One region of the Micromonospora sp. WMMD708 genome, then DNA from elsewhere that is predicted to be linked to it. Evidence: riboswitches for the same ligand, from Rfam matches in the RefSeq annotation. Region 1 holds a riboswitch; each other region holds the start of a gene.
What was found. A riboswitch is a leader RNA that binds a small molecule or an ion and turns the genes downstream of it on or off. The one in region 1 is predicted to bind cobalamin.
Positions count from the first base shown of each region.

Region 2: it holds a riboswitch for cobalamin, as region 1 does, so the genes downstream of both, cobN (cobaltochelatase subunit CobN) here and bluB (5,6-dimethylbenzimidazole synthase) in region 1, are expected to answer to the same signal.
Region 3: it holds a riboswitch for cobalamin, as region 1 does, so the genes downstream of both, ACN260_RS10010 (ribonucleoside-diphosphate reductase subunit alpha) here and bluB (5,6-dimethylbenzimidazole synthase) in region 1, are expected to answer to the same signal.

Region 1 is NZ_CP186060.1:2,073,417-2,078,607, reverse strand. It holds gene ACN260_RS09410 (FecCD family ABC transporter permease) at 1-453, shown strand, start outside; gene ACN260_RS09405 (FecCD family ABC transporter permease) at 450-1,472, shown strand; gene ACN260_RS09400 (ABC transporter ATP-binding protein) at 1,516-2,334, shown strand; gene ACN260_RS09395 (hypothetical protein) at 2,409-2,753, opposite strand; gene bluB (5,6-dimethylbenzimidazole synthase) at 2,827-3,471, opposite strand; cobalamin riboswitch at 3,509-3,702, opposite strand; gene ACN260_RS09385 (hypothetical protein) at 3,821-4,579, opposite strand; gene ACN260_RS09380 (hypothetical protein) at 4,576-5,191, opposite strand, start outside.
Region 2 is NZ_CP186060.1:2,825,737-2,830,927, forward strand. It holds gene ACN260_RS12400 (MFS transporter) at 1-575, shown strand, start outside; gene ACN260_RS12405 (aldo/keto reductase) at 649-1,548, shown strand; gene ACN260_RS12410 (hypothetical protein) at 1,639-1,974, shown strand; cobalamin riboswitch at 2,597-2,726, shown strand; gene cobN (cobaltochelatase subunit CobN) at 3,036-5,191, shown strand, end outside.
Region 3 is NZ_CP186060.1:2,212,821-2,218,011, forward strand. It holds gene ACN260_RS10005 (ribonucleotide-diphosphate reductase subunit beta) at 27-1,004, opposite strand; gene ACN260_RS10010 (ribonucleoside-diphosphate reductase subunit alpha) at 1,058-3,433, opposite strand; cobalamin riboswitch at 3,555-3,768, opposite strand; gene ACN260_RS10015 (helix-turn-helix transcriptional regulator) at 3,796-4,683, opposite strand; gene ACN260_RS10020 (oxidoreductase) at 4,811-5,191, shown strand, end outside.

The DNA.
Region 1 (5,191 bases):
GGCAGCCTCGCCGACCAGCCGCTGTCCGCCCTGCTCACGGCGGCACCGGCGCTGCTCGCCGGCCTGCTCGTCACCGTCGGCGTGATCCGGCCGCTGGACGTGCTGCGCTTCGGCGACGAGGGCGGCACCGCGCTGGGGGTCAGCCCCGGCCGCACCCGGCTGCTCGCGCTGGTCGCCACCACCCTGCTCTGCGGCGGCGCGACCGCCGTGGCCGGCCCCATCGGCTTCCTCGGGCTCGCCGTCCCGCACGCCGCCCGCGCGATCTGCGGCCCCCGGCTCGGGTGGATCGTCGCCTACGCCTGCCTGCTCGGCCCGATCCTGCTGATCACCGCCGACGTGATCGGCCGGCTCCTGGCCCGACCCGGCGAGATCGAGGTCGCGATCGTCATGGGCGCGATCGGCGCGCCCGTGTTCATCGCCCTGGTCCGCGCCCGGAGGATTCCCCGCCCATGACCACCACAGCGACCGGCGCTCCGGGCCGCCGCACCCGCCGCCGGCACACCCGCCACGCCACCCTGGCCTGCCTCGTCGCGCTGACCCTCGGCACCGGGCTGGCCGTCGTCGCCCTGGCCAGCGGCCGGTACGCCACCCCGCCGCACGACCTGTGGCGGGTGCTGACCGGGGGCGGCGACCCCGGTCTGCGGTTCGTCCTGTTCGAGCTGCGGCTGCCCCGGATCGGCACCGCGCTCGCCGTCGGGGCCGCCCTCGGCGCGGCCGGCGCCCTCTTCCAGAGCGCCAGCCGCAACCCCCTCGGCAGCCCCGACATCGTCGGCTTCACCGTCGGTGCCGCCACCGGGGCACTCGTCGTCCTGCTGGTCCTGCACGACACCCGGCTCACCCCCGCCGTGGGCGCGGTGCTCGGCGGCGCCGCCGTCGCCGGGGCGGCCCTGCTGCTCGGCGGGACCGGGCAACGCCTCATCCTCGTCGGGATCGGCCTGTCCGCCCTGCTCACCTCCGTCAACGCGTACCTGCTGACCCGAGCCGAGGTGACCGACGCGCAGAACGCCGCGGTGTGGCTCGTCGGCAGCCTCAACGGCAGCGGTACGCACCTGCCGCTGCTGCTCGGCGCGCTCGCCGCGCTGCTGCCGCCCGCCGTCCTGGCGGCCCGGGGGCTGCGGCTCATCGAGAACGGCGGGGACAAGGCGCTCAGCCTCGGCGTACCCGTACGCCGGCAACGCCTCACCGCGACGGCGCTGGCGGTCGCGCTGACCGCCGTCGGGGTCGCCGGTGCCGGACCGGTCGGCTTCGTCGCCCTGGCCGCCCCCCACCTGGCCCGCCGGCTCACCCGCGTCGCCGCTCCCCTGGTGACCACGAGCGCGGTGTTCGGCGCCGTGCTGCTGCTCGCCGCCGACCAGCTCGCCCAGCGGCTCGTCCCCGGGCAGCAACTGCCCGTCGGCGCGGTGACCGGCGTCGTCGGCGGCGGCTACCTCGCTCTCGTCCTGGCCTGGACCTGGCGAGGCAGGCCCGGGTGAGCCACCGCCCGTCCCGCACCGCACCGCCACCCCGGAGGCAACCATGACCGCCCCGCCCACCATCGAACTGGACTCGGTCACCGTCGGCTACGACCGGCGGACCGTCTGCCGGGACGTCTCCCTGCGGATCACCGAGGGCAGCTTCACCGTCTTCATCGGACCCAACGGGTGCGGCAAGTCGACCCTGCTGCGCACCATCGCCCGGGTGTTGCGGCCCAGCGCGGGCCGGGTGGCCGTGGCCGGCCGCGACGTGCGCGGCTACCGCCGACGACAGTACGCCCGCACCGTGGGGCTGCTCCCCCAGGGCATCGAGGCACCGGCCGGGATGACCGTCACCGACCTGGTGCTGCGCGGACGGCATCCGCACCGGTCGGCGCTGGGCCGCTGGACGGCGCAGGACGAACGGGCGGTCACCGCCGCGTTGGCCGTCACCGGGACCACCGACCTCGGTGACCGGGTGCTGGCGGAACTCTCCGGCGGCCAACGGCAACGGGCCTGGTTGGCCATGCTGCTGGCGCAGGACACCCCGATCCTGCTGCTCGACGAACCGACCACCTACCTCGACATCGCCCACCAGTACGAGGTCCTCGACCTGCTCGCCGACCTGCACGCCGACGGCCGGACCGTGGTCGCCGTCCTGCACGACCTCAACCAGGCGGCCCGCTACGCCACCGACCTGGTGGTGCTGCGCGACGGCCGGGTCACCACGACCGGTCGTCCGTCGGAGGTGCTCACCCCGGACCTCGTCGCCGACGTGTTCGGTTTGCGGTGCCGGATCGTGCCCGATCCGGTGACGGGCACGCCAGCCGTGTTCCCCGAGTCTTCCCGCCAGCACCCGACCGGCCCGGTCACCGACTGGTGACCGACCGGGTAGGCGCGGCCGGGGCGCGTGCCCCGGTCCGGCGTCCGCGCGGGTGACGCGGACGCCGGACGGCTCTACTGCCAGGGGCCGCTGCGGCAGATGAACTGGGTGGTGCCGCTGTACTGGGTGGTACCGCCGTCGACATAGCTGTAGCTGGCGCGTACGGTGCGGCCGAGGTTGCTGGCCGGGCAGGCGGCGAAGAGGGTCGGCCCGGCGGTGGTGAAGGTGCCGACGCTGCCGGAGTACCAGGTGATGCTCCAGGTCGTCGTGCCGGTGCTGCTGCCGTCGCAGTAGAACTGCGACGCGCCGGACTCGCAGAAGGGTGCCGGGGCGGCGGCGAGGGCCGGCGTGGCACCGACCGCCGCGAAGCTCAGGGCGGCAAGGGCGGACGCGGCCAGGACCTTGACGGTGGTACGCATGGAACTCCTCTCAAGGTAACCGAGCGGTGACTCAGCGCTATGCCAGCCTAACCGTCGCATCGACGTAGTCGAATTAGCCGTTCGGTTGGTCGGCCACCCGGGGCGGCCAGCGGTCGTGGTGCACCGCCTCGGCGAGGGGCCGACGTCGCCGCCACCCGTGCCGTTCCAGGTCGGGCACGGCCTCCAGGTGGGTGACCGGCCCGACGCAGAGCCAGGCCACCGGCCGGATACCGGCCGGCACACCCAGCAGGTCGGCCAGGAACGACTCCCGGTAGAAGGAGACCCACCCGACGCCCAGCCCCTCGACGGTGGCGGCGAGCCACAGGTTCTGGATGGCCAGGCAGACCGAGTAGAGGCCGGCGTCGGCGATGGCGTGCCGCCCGAGCACCGCCGGGCCGCCGCGCTGCGGGTCGTACGTGACGACGACCGACAGCGTCGACTCCAGCACCCCGTCGATCTTGATGCGAGCGAACCGTTCGGCCGCCGCACCGTCCAGGGTGGCGGCGAACGTCGCCCGCTCGGCCTGCACGTGCCGGTGGAACCGGCGACGGACAGCCGGGTCCCGCACCAGGATGAAGTCCCACGGCTGGGAGTTGCCGACGCTGGGCGCGGCGTGCGCGGCGTCGAGCACCCGGTGCAGGGTGTCGGCCGGCACCGGCTCCCCGGTGAACTCGGCCCGGACGTCCCGGCGGCGGTGGATGGCGTCGTAGAGTTCCACAGGCAGGCTCCCGCTGCGCTCAGCCCACCCCCGACGGGTGGGCGCTCGACGCGAGGCCGGTCTTCGGACTCCCGGATCGACGCCTACCCGTCCGCCTTCCCAGCCGTACGGCCAGTGGCTGCGCTCCTCGCGCCTGGACGGTCGCTCCCCGGTCACCGCGGCGGGCCCGTGCCGGATTCACACCGGCTTCCCGATTCTCCCCGCTTGCGCGGGGCACCTCGCACGATCGTGCCGCCGCCGATGCTAACCCGCACCACCGACACCGGCCGGCCACGGCCCGGCCCGACCGACAGCGACGCTGCGGGACGACGATCCCGGCTGCGGTGACGGGTGCCGCGGCCCGGGTCGGTCACCGTCCGATGCTGGCGTACTCGCAGACCGCCGCCGGAAAGCCGCCCGCGCCGAAGCGCAGCTCGACGACGTGCCCGTGGGTGGTCTCGGTGACCGCCGGTGTGATCGACTGACCGGCCCGGGCCGGTCGCAGGTACCAGCACCGGATCGTGTCGGTGCGGCCGGGTGGCACCCCCACGTCGGCCAGCGCGTTCTCGCCGCGCTCCAGGTAGCACGCGAAGAAGACGTGGTCGTTCAGGTCCGTCTCGCGGTCGCTGAAGGTGAAACCCGCCGTCTCGGTTCCGCCGCTGCGAGGTCGGCGCGGCAGCTCCGGCAGGAGAGGCGACCCGCCGCCGAAGCCCGGGGGCGCCTCGGTGCGCGGGGTGGGTCGTGCCCCGGTGCCGGCGTCCAGCCAGGTCCACCGGCTGGTCCACACCGCCACCACGGTCCCGTCGGCGGCGCGCAGGGTCAGCTCGTCGTGCCCGCCGTACCAGCCACGCCGGTCGGGGCCGAGGGTGACGGCCAGTTCGGCGTCGAGCGGCGCTCCGGGAAGCACCCGCACCGGCGGGGTGTACGCCTGCACGTACCGCACCACGGCGCGGACCCGGTGCCGCTCGAAGTAGGACCAGCGGTCGAGGCCGGCCATCTCCTGCCACCAGCCGGCGGAGACCTCGTCGAGGAGGTGCACCAGGTGGGTCGGTTTCAGGGTGCCGCGCTGGGTGATGGCCGGATAGCGCGCCTCGGTGCCCGCGCGGTACACCCTGGACCCGACGGTCACGGCAGCGGTCCCTGCGCCCGGGGTCGGCCGGGCCGCAGCGGTTTGATGGTGGTGCCCACCGTGGGCGGCCGGGTCCGGCCCCCGCAGTGGTGTACCGCCATCGGACCCTCCGCCCGGCAGGCGCAGGGCAACACCCGGTTGAGGCTGGAGCCGATGCAGAACTCCTCGAAGGCGGTCCGGTCGCCGGGGAGCAGGCGGGCCAGCAGCGCCATCACCGGATCCACCGCCTTGATCCGGCCGTCGTCGTCGCGTACCTCCAGCCAGGCATGGTCGAGGTCCATCATGCCGATCAGCCAACCCCCCCGGGCGTACGCCTCGTACCCCATCGCCCGGCACTCCCGTTCGAGGTACAGGCTGGCGGAGACGCAGTTGACCACCCCGTTGGCGAGCGTGTCGTCCGGGTCGACCTGCCAACCCGCCGGCAGCATCTGGAAACGGGGCCCGCCGTGCCGGATGTCGGCGAAGAGCCGGGCCAGCCGGGGGGAGACGATCCGGTCCGCCCGGCCCGCGATGACCAGGTCCAGTTCGACGGCGACCTGGTCGGGTACGGGCGGGAGCCGTACCTCGTCGTCGGTCAGGGTCACCGGCCCGGCGGCGCTGGCCCAGCCGGAG
Region 2 (5,191 bases), 750 kb from region 1:
GCACCCTGCTCATCGGGGCGCTGGTGCTGGTGATGGCGTTCACCGAGGGCAGCGCCAACGACTGGCTGGCGGTCGCCTTCGTCGACGGCTACGGGGTCAGCGAGGCCGCCGGGGCCGCCGTCTTCGGGGTCTTCGTCGCCGGCATGACCATCGGCCGGACCGTCGGCACCGTGGCCATCGACCGGTGGGGCCGGGTACCGGTGCTGATCGGCACGATCCTGCTGGCCGCCGCCGGCTCCCTGCTGGCGGTGCTGGCCGGCTCCGGTCCGCTGGCCGTCGTCGGGGTGGTCCTCTGGGGGCTCGGCGCGTCGCTCGGCTTCCCGGTCGGGATGAGCGCCGCCGCCGACGACGAGGAGCGCGCCCCCGCCCGGGTCAGCGTCGTCGCGGTGCTCGGCTACACGTCGTTCCTGGCCAGCCCGCCGCTGCTCGGTCTGCTCGGCGACCACGTCGGCATCCTGCACGCCCTGCTGGTGGTGCCGGTGCTGCTGATCCCCACCCTGGCACTGGTGCCGGCGACCCGTCCGCCGGCCGGAACCGCGCCGCAGACACCCGCCGGCCCGGTACAGAAAAACTAACAGTCGTCGGTCCCGGCCGGTATCGGGTGCGCGGCCGTTACGCCGGGTCACCGCCGCTGGCTAGGGTCGCCGGATGCCAACCGAGATCACCGCCGCAGCGGCGGGCCGCTGGACCCTGGGCGACCGCACCGTGCACCGGATGGGCTTCGGCTCGATGCGGCTCACCGCCCACCCCGACCGGGACCGGGCGCTGCGCGTCCTGCGCCGGGCCGTCGAACTGGGGGTCGACCACATCGACACCGCCGCCTTCTACGTCTCACCGGGCGGCACCCTGAAGGTCGGCACCGGCCCCGCCCGGTACGCCACCGAACTGATCCGCGCCGCGCTCGCCCCGTACCCGGAAGAACTGGTCGTCGCCACCAAGGTCGGCTTCCGGGCCGACCCGACGACCGGCCTGCACGAGGAGACCGGCCCGGCACAGCTGCGCGCCCAGGTGGAGGAGAACCTGCGCAGGCTCGGCCGCGACCACCTCGACCTGGTCAACCTGCGGATCGTCAAGCGGCCCGCGCCGGACTCCGTGGCGGAACGCTTCGGCGCGCTGGCCGACCTGCGCGACGCCGGCCTGATCCGGCACCTGGGCCTGTCCAACGTCCGCCTCGACCACCTCGACGAGGCGCAGCGCATTGCCCCGGTGGTCTGCGTGCAGAACAACTACGCCCTGGACAACCGCGGCGACCAGGACGCCCTGGTCCGCGAGTGCGGTGCCCGGGGGATCGCCTACGTGCCGTTCTTCGCGCTGGCCGGGGCCAACCGGGAGGGCGGGGCCCGCACCGACCACGACGCGGCCGTACGCGCCGTCGCCCGTGCCCACGACGCCACCCCGCAGCAGGTCCGCCTCGCCTGGACGCTGCACCAGGGCCCGCACGTGCTGGCCATCCCCGGCACCGGCGACCCGGCCCACCTGGTCGAGAACGTCGCCGCCGGGGCGCTGCGACTCACCCCCGACGAGCTGGCCGCCCTCGACCGGTCGTGAACGGGCCGCTCAGCCGGCTGTCACCGGGTTCGCAGCGTCCTTGCAGGTGGGGGTGCTCCACTGGAGGGACGCCGAGGAGAGGACGGGCAGATGGGCTGGTTCAGCCGACGGACCCGGGCTGACGAGGGCCTCCCCACCAAGCTCGACCGGGAGGCCAACCGGGACGACCTGACCGCGTTGGCGGACTTCGTGGCCGCCCACCGGGGGGTGGAGTTCTATCTCGAACCCGAAACCACCGCCACCGACACCACAGTGGTGGCGATCGCGCACGACGGGGAGTGGATCCGCCGCCGCACCGGCTCCCCGCGTACGGCTGCGAAGCTGGCCCACCGGCACGCGGTGCCCCTCTACGAGGCGGCGAAGACCGGTTACCCGGAGCGGATGCGGGCCTGGAACCGGGCCCACCCCGAGCGCCGCCTGCGCTGATCCCCGGTCGCGCGGGGTGGGGGTGACCTGTCGGGTGCGGCCGCCGGCCGTCCCGGCGGCTGCGGGGCAGGGGTGTGGGTAGTCCTCGCGGGTCCTTTCGAGCTGATGACGATGACGGATCGGCCCGCCGGGTGGGGCGACCCATACCACCGGGCCAGGGGCGACCGCAACTGCCCGGCTGGCGCGGCTCTACCGCGCCGGACGGATGGCTCTGCGGCACCGGATAGGCGCGGTGCTGCCGGCACCGGATGGGCGTGGCGTTGCCGGCACCGGATGGGTGACGCCGGTGGCATCGGATGGGCGCGACCCTGGGGCACCGGACGGGCGTGGACCTGCGTCAGCGGCGTGGGCCGCCCCGGGGCGGCGGGTGGGGTGGCCCGCGCTGTCCGGCCGACCACCGTCCGGTCAGGCCGGACCGGGGCGGGCCCCGAATCGTTGACGTCATCAGCTCGACAGCATGCGGAAGAGGTATCCCGTCCTCCCCGGGACCGTCCTCCCCGGGACCGTCCGCGCGGGGACGGCCTGCCTCGTCACGGGGGTCGATCGGTGCCGTCGCGGGGCCGGTGGCCGCCGTTGACCTCGGGGTGAGGAGTGTGGCAGCATTCGCGGCCTGACGGCAGTGAAGGAAGTCGGTGCGATTCCGACGCGGTCCCGCCACTGTCACCGGGGAGCGATCCCCCCTCGTGGGTCACGACCGTGCGTGCACGGTTGGAAGGCCGGGGGTGAGCGTCGATCCGGGAGCCAGGATACTTCGGCCGTCGGAGAACCCCAGGGCGTGGACACCCGAGGAGGACCCGATGACGCACCGCGTCACTGCCGACCCGACTACGGTCGGTGATTTCCGCATCACCGTAGAGCCCGCGCCGCCGCGTGCTTCTTTCTCTGCCACCGTCGCCGGCCGTCGCCGGGGCGGTCTGCCTGCCACGTACCGCTGACGGCCGGTCCGGGTGCCCCGCCGCAGGCGGGGTGCGTCGTACCTCCGCCGCCGCTGACCGGCGTCCCTCCCGCCCCGTCCAGCCCGGCCCCGCGGTCGAGTCGGACGTCACTCTCCGGAGCCGAACGTGCGCATCCTGCTGCTGTCCACCGCCGACACCGATCTGCTCGCCGCCCGCGCCAGCGCCGCCGACTACCGCCTCGCCAACCCCACCCGGGTCGACGTGGCCGCCGTGCCGGCCCTGCTCGACGGGGTCGACCTGGCCGTCGTACGGCTGCTCGGCGGGCGGCAGGCGTGGCCGGACGGCCTCGCGGCGGTGCTCGGCTCCGGCATCCCCACGATCGTGCTCGGCGGTGAGGCGGTGCCCGACGCGGAGCTGATGGCGGCCTCCACGGTGGCCTCCGGGGTCGCCACGGAAGCGCTGTCCTACCTGGTGGAGGGGGGTGCGGAGAACCTCGCCCAGCTCGCCCGGTTCCTCTCCGACACCGTCCTGCTCACCGGTGAGGGCTTCGACCCACCCACCCCCACCCCGCCGTACGGCATCCTCGACCACCGTCCGACGGACCCGGACGACCGGCCGGACCCGGCGGACGGACGGCCGGGCGGCGGGCGGCCCACGGTGGGGATCGTGTTCTACCGGGCGCACGCGCTGGCCGGCAACACCGGTTTCGTGCGGACCCTGGCCGACGCGGTCGACGCGGCCGGCGGCGAACCGCTGCCGATCTTCTGCGGGTCGCTGCGCGGGCTCACCCCCGGCGACGGGCCGCTGGACCTCTTCGCCCGCTGCGACGCGCTCGTCGTCACCGTCCTCGCCGCCGGGGGGACGGTCGCCGCCGACGCCTCCGGCGGGGGCGACGAGGACGCCTGGGACGTCGGCGCGCTCGCCGCCCTCGACATGCCGGTGATCCAGGCGCTCTGCCTGACCAGCACCCGGGAACAGTGGGCGGCCAGCGACGCAGGGCTGTCCCCGCTGGACGCGGCCATGCAGGTGGCCATCCCCGAGTTCGACGGTCGGATCGTCACCGTGCCGTTCTCGTTCAAACGGATCGACGCCGACGGGCTGTCGGTCTACGCCGCCGACGCCGAGCGGGCCGCCCGGGTCGCCGGGATCGCCGTCCGGCAGGCCCGGCTGCGCCACCTGCCCAACGCCACGAAGCGGGTGGCGGTCGTGCTCAGCTCCTACCCGACGAAGCACTCCCGGGTCGGCAACGCCGTCGGCCTGGACACCCCCGCCTCGGCGGTCCGGCTGCTCGCCGCCCTCGCAGACGCCGGATACCACCTCGGCGACGCGCCACCGCCCACCGACGGGGACGCGCTGATCCACGCCCTGATCGCCGCCGGGGGGCACGACGTCGAGTGGCTCACCCCGCAACAGTTGGCCGCCGCCGAGGCCCGGGTGCCGGGGGAGACCTACCGGCGCTGGTTCGACCAGGTGCCGGTCGACCTGCGGGACCGGATGCGGGAACACTGGGGTGAGCCACCCGGCCAGCTCTACACCGACGACGGGGACATCGTCCTGGCCGGGCTGCGGTTCGGCAACGTCACCCTGCTGATCCAGCCGCCGCGCGGCTTCGGCGAGAACCCGATCGCCATCTACCACGACCCGGACCTGCCGCCCAGCCACCACTACCTGGCCGCGTACCGGTGGCTGGCCACGTCGGTCGACGACGGCGGCTTCGGTGCCGACGCGGTGGTGCACCTCGGCAAGCACGGCACCCTGGAATGGTTGCCCGGCAAGGGCCTCGGCCTGGCCGCCGACTGCGCCCCCGACGCCGTCCTCGGTGATCTGCCGCTGGTCTACCCGTTCATCGTCAACGACCCCGGCGAGGGCACCCAGGCCAAGCGGCGGGCCCACGCCGTCGTGGTCGACCACCTGGTGCCCCCGATGGCCCGCGCCGAGACCTACGGCGAACTGGCGAAACTCGAACAGCTGCTGGACGAGTACGCCACCGTGCAGGCCCTCGACCCGGCGAAGGTGCCGGTGGTCCGGGGGCAGATCTGGGAGCTGGTGCGCGCCGCCGAACTCCACCACGACCTGCACACCGAGGCGATGCCCGCCGCCGACGACTTCGACGACTTCGTGCTGCACCTCGACGGCTACCTGTGCGAGGTCAAGGACGTGCAGATCCGCGACGGGCTGCACGTGCTGGCCGGGGTGCCCACCGGGGAGGCCCGGGTCAACCTCGTCCTGGCCGTGCTGCGCGCCCCGCAGGTGTGGGGCGGCAGCCGGGCCCGACCCGGCCTGCGGCAGGCCCTCGCCGCCCGCTACGGCCTCGACGAGCA
Region 3 (5,191 bases), 140 kb from region 1:
CCTGGCCGCGGCCCGCGCTGGTCGGGCTAGAAGTCGTCGTCGAAGGTGACGCTGCCGCTGACCCCCACCTGGTAGGCCGACACCCGACGCTCGAAGAAGTTCGACAGCTCCTGCACGTCCTGCAGATCCATGAACGCGAACGGATTCTGCGCCCCGTAGCGCGGCGCGATGCCGAGCTGGGCGAGCCGCCGGTCGGCGACATGCTCCAGGTAGGCCCGCATGTCCTTAAGTGACAGCCCCGACACGCCCTGGTCGAGCAGGTCCTCGGCGAACTGCACCTCGCACTCGACGGCCTCGGCGAGCATCTCGGTCACCTGACGTTCCAGGTCGGCGTCGAACAGGTCCGGCTCCTCCCGCCGGGCGGTCTCCACCACGTCGAAGGCGAACGCCATGTGCATCGACTCGTCGCGGAACACCCAGTTGGTGCCCGACGCCAACCCGTTGAGCAGGCCCCGGGACCGCAGGAAGTAGACGTAGGCGAACGCCCCGTAGAAGAACAGCCCCTCGATGCAGGCGGCGAAGCAGATCAGGTTGAGCAGGAACGCCCGCCGGTCGGCGCGGGTACGCAGCTCCCGCAGCCCGAAGACCGAGTCGATCCAGCGGAAGCAGAACTCGGCCTTACGCCGGATCGACGGGATGTTCTCGATGGCGGCGAACGCGGCGAACCGTTCCTGCTCGTCGGGCACGTACGTGTCGAGCAGGTTCAGGTAGAACTGCACGTGCACGGCTTCCTCGAACAGCTGCCGGGACAGGTAGAGCCGGCCTTCGGGAGAGTTGACGTGCTGATAGAGGTTGAGCACCAGGTTGTTGGCGACGATCGTGTCACCGGTGGCGAAGAACGCCACCAGCCGGGACACCAGGTGCCGCTCGGCCGGCGACAGCCGCTCCAGGTCGGCCAGGTCGGAGTGCAGGTCGACCTCCTCCACCGTCCAGGTGTTGCGGATGGCGTCGCGGAACCGGTCGAAGAAGTGCGGGTAGCGCATCGGCCGCAGGGTGAGGTCCATGCCGGGGTCGAGCAGCAGCTGCCGCCCGGCGGTGCGGGGTTCGTCGACGGTGGTCACTGGCACGCCTCGCAGCTCTCGGGGTTCTCCAGGGAACACGCCAGCGCCTCCGCGTCGGCTGCGACGACCGGGGCGACGGTGACGGTGGCCTGCTGGATCCGGGTCGCCGGACGCGACCGCAGGTAGTAGGTGGTCTTCAGCCCGGACTTCCAGGCGTACAGGTACATCGAAGACAGCTTGCCGATGGTCGGCGCGCTGAGGAACAGGTTCAGCGACTGCGACTGGTCGATGTACGGCGCGCGCGCGGCGGCCAGGTCGATCAGCGCCCGCTGCGGCAGCTCCCACGCCGTACGGAACAACTCCCGCACCTCGGCGGGCAGCTCGACGATGCCCTGCACCGAGCCCTCGGCCCGCTTGATCCGGTCGCGGATCTCCGCCGTCCACAGCCCGCGTGCCTTCAGCTCCCGCACCAGGTACGTGTTGATCTGGAGGAACTCCCCGGACATGGTCTCGCGCTTGAACAGGTTGGACACCTGCGGCTCGATGCACTCGTAGCAGCCGGCGATCGACGCGATCGTGGCGGTCGGCGCGATCGCCACCAGCAGCGAGTTGCGCAGACCGTGCGCCGCGATCCGGGTACGCAGCGCCGCCCAGCGCGCGGTCTGGGTCGGTTCGACCCCCCACAGATCCGGATGCAGGTCACCCCGGGCCGCCCGGGTCTGCGGGTACGCCGGGTGCGCGCCGAACCGTTCGGCCAGGTCGGTCGACGTCTCCAGGGCGGTCAGGAAGATCTCCTCCTGGACCCGGGTGGACAGCTCCCGCGCCCCGGCGGAGTCGAACGGCAGCCGCAGCGCGAACAACGCGTCCTGTAGGCCCATCAGCCCCAGCCCGACGGGCCGCCAGCGCGGGTTCGACGCCGCCGCCTGCTCGGCCGGGTAGTAGTTGATGTCGATCACCCGGTCCAGGAACACCAGCGCCGTGCGGACCGTCTCGCGCAGCTTCTCCCAGTCGATGCCGTCGTCGGTGAGGTGCGCGCCGAGGTTGACCGACCCGAGGTTGCACACCGCCGTCTCGGTGTCGCTGTTCACCTCCAGGATCTCGGTGCACAGGTTGGACAGGTGGATCGTGTTGCCCGGCACGCCGGTCTGGTTGGACAGCCGGTTCGCCGGGTCCTTGAACGTCATCCACCCGTTGCCGGTCTGCGCCAGGGTGCGCATCATCCGCCCGTACAGGTCCCGGGCCTTCACCGTGCGGACCGCCTTCTTCTCGGCGACCCGGTACGCGGCGTCGAACTCCGCGCCGTACAGGTCGGGCAGCTCCGGGGCGTCCGACGGGTCGATCAGCGACCAGTCGGCGTCGGCCTCGACCCGGCGCATGAACTCGTCGGGGATCCAGTTGGCCAGGTTGAGGTTGTGGGTCCGCCGGGCCTCCTCACCGGTGTTGTCCCGCAGCTCCAGGAACTCCTCGACGTCCGGGTGCCAGGGTTCCAGGTAGACGCAGGCCGCCCCCTTGCGCCGGCCGCCCTGGTTGACCGCCGCCACCCCGGCGTCGAGGGTCTTCAGGAACGGCACGATCCCGTTCGACCTGCCGTTGGTGCCCCGGATCAGCGCGCCCCGGCCACGTACCCGCGTGAAGGAGATGCCGATGCCGCCGGAGAACTTCGACAGCTTCGCCACCTGGTGGTAGCGCTCGTAGATCGAGTCCAGTTCGTCGCGCGGCGAGTCGACCAGGAAACACGACGACATCTGGGTGTGCCGGGTGCCCGAGTTGAACAACGTCGGGGAACTCGGCAGGTAGGCCAGCGACGACATCAGCCGGTAGAACCCGACCGCCTCGTCGGCCGTGGTGGACAGCCCGCAGGCCACCCGCAGCAGCCAGTACTGCGGGGTCTCCACCACCAGCCGCGACTGCGGGTGCCGCAGCAGGTAACGGTCGGCCACCGTACGTAGCCCGAAGTACTCGAACCGCAGGTCACCGGCCGGGTCGACGGCGTCGTCGAGCTGACGGGCGTGCCGGGCCACGAACGCGGCGGTGTCGTCGGCGATCAGGCCGAGGCCGTGGGCGTACCGGATGGACTCGCTGAACGAGGTCACCTCCTGCCCACGGACCTCCTTGTCCACGTACGCGGCCAGCAGCCGGGCCGCCAGCCGGGAGTACTGCGGTTCCACGCCGATCAGCTCCGCCGCCGTCTGGATCGACAACGTGTCCAGCTCGGCCGTGGTCGCCCCGTCGTAGAGGCCGCTGATCGTCCTGGTGGCCACCCGCAGCGGGTCGACCTCGTCCAGGTCGGCGGTCCACCGGGCGACGGCCGTGACGATCCGGTTGACGTCCACCGGCTCGGTGTCGCCGTCGCGCTTGCGTACCCGCATCGCGGACCGGCGCGGCTGCGCGCCGTCGACCTCGGACGGTGGGCTCTGCGCTGTGCTCGTCATGACCTCTCCTCGCTGTCACCGATGGCCATCGGGACGCGGGAGGACGCCGACGGGCGCGGCGCGACGGCCGGCCCGGGTGCTGGCGTCGGTCGTCCCGCGCGACCTCCGACCGCCGCGCGCAGCAGCGCGCGGCGCACTGGCAGGTCTTCGGACTCGCGGGCGTGACCGGGGTCGGTCGCCTACTGGCCGTCGCTTCCCGGACCTCGCGGTCCAGTGCTCGATGACGGCGGTCGTTCCCACTTACCGCTGCGGGGCAGTCCCGGATTTCCACCGGGTTCCCTGTTGCCTCGACCGGACCACCGGGACCGGCCGAACCAGCTGCGTGGCACACCATATATGGCGTGGATGGGGGAGAGGCAACACTAGATGTCGCGTCGTCGTGTTGGATAGCTCTCATCCGACCGGCCGGTTGCCCGCAGTGACGCCAGCAGCTGCAGCGCGTCGGCGTCGGCGCTGCCCGGCTCGGCGGTGAAGACCAGCATGACCGGGCCGGGGCTGCCGGGCAGCGGGTAGGTGTCCCAGTCCAGGACGATGTCACCGACCTCGGGGACCTGGAAGGTCTTGGTGCCGCTGACCGACCCGCGCACGTCGTGCCGGGCCCACAGCCGCCGGAACTCGGCGCTACGGATGCTCAGCTCACCGACGACGGCGGTGGCCCGGGGGTGGGTGGGGTCCGTGGCGACGGCGGCGCGCATCATGCCGATGTAGTCCATGGCCTGCTGTTCCCAGGAGGCGCAGCGCCGCAACGGGGCCGCCGCCTCGTCGAACATCAGCAGCAGCATGTTGAGCCGGTCCGGCGGGTGGTCCGCCGGGTCGCCGAGCAGCGCCACCGCCCACGCGTTCCAGGCGAGCAGGTCCAGGTGGCGGCCGAGCACCACCGCCGGGGTGTCCAGCACCCGCAGCAGCCGCCGGGTGCTCTCCGGCACCCGCTCCGGCCCGTGGTCGACCCGGGCCGGCACCGGCCGGCGGGCGGCGCGGGCCAGGGTGAACAGGTGCCGGCGTTCCTCGTCGTCGAGGCCGAGCGCGGCGGCGAGCCCGTCCAGCACGTCGTCGGACGGCCGCACCTCCCGACCCTGCTCCATCCGCTGGTAGTAGTCGGTGCTCAGCCCGGCCAGCAGCGCCAGTTCCTCGCGGCGCAGCCCGGTCACCCGGCGACGGCCGCCCGGCTCCAGGCCGACGTCGCGGGGGCGTAGCCGCCCGCGCCGGGCGCGCAGAAAATCGCCGAGTTCTCGGGCGTACGGATGGGTCATGTCGCCAGTGTGGCGTGGCCCGGACCGGCGTGGGTAGGTCTGCGGCACCTAGGCAACCGGGTACGACCGGTCCCGCCCGGCCGGGCTCTAGCGTCGACGGTCCGATCCGACCGTCAGGGAGCAGCAGATGACCTGGACCGCCGACCACATCCCCGACCAGCACGGCCGTACCGCCGTCGTGACCGGCGCGAACTCCGGCCTCGGCCTGGTCACCGCCGCCGCCCTGGCCCGCCGGGGCGCGCGGGTCGTGCTCGCCGTGCGCGACACCGCCGCCGGCCGGCGGGCCGCCCGGCAGATCGGCGGCGACGTCGAGGTACGCGAGCTCGACCTCGCCTGCCTGGCCTCGGTACGGGCGTTCGCGACGGCGTTGGCCGCCGACCGTCCGGTGCTCGACCTGCTGGTCAACAACGCCGGTGCGGTGCTGCTCGGCCCGCGCCGGACCAGCGTGGACGGCCACGAGCTGCACCTCGCCACCAACCTGCTGGGGCACTTCGCGCTGACCGGCCTG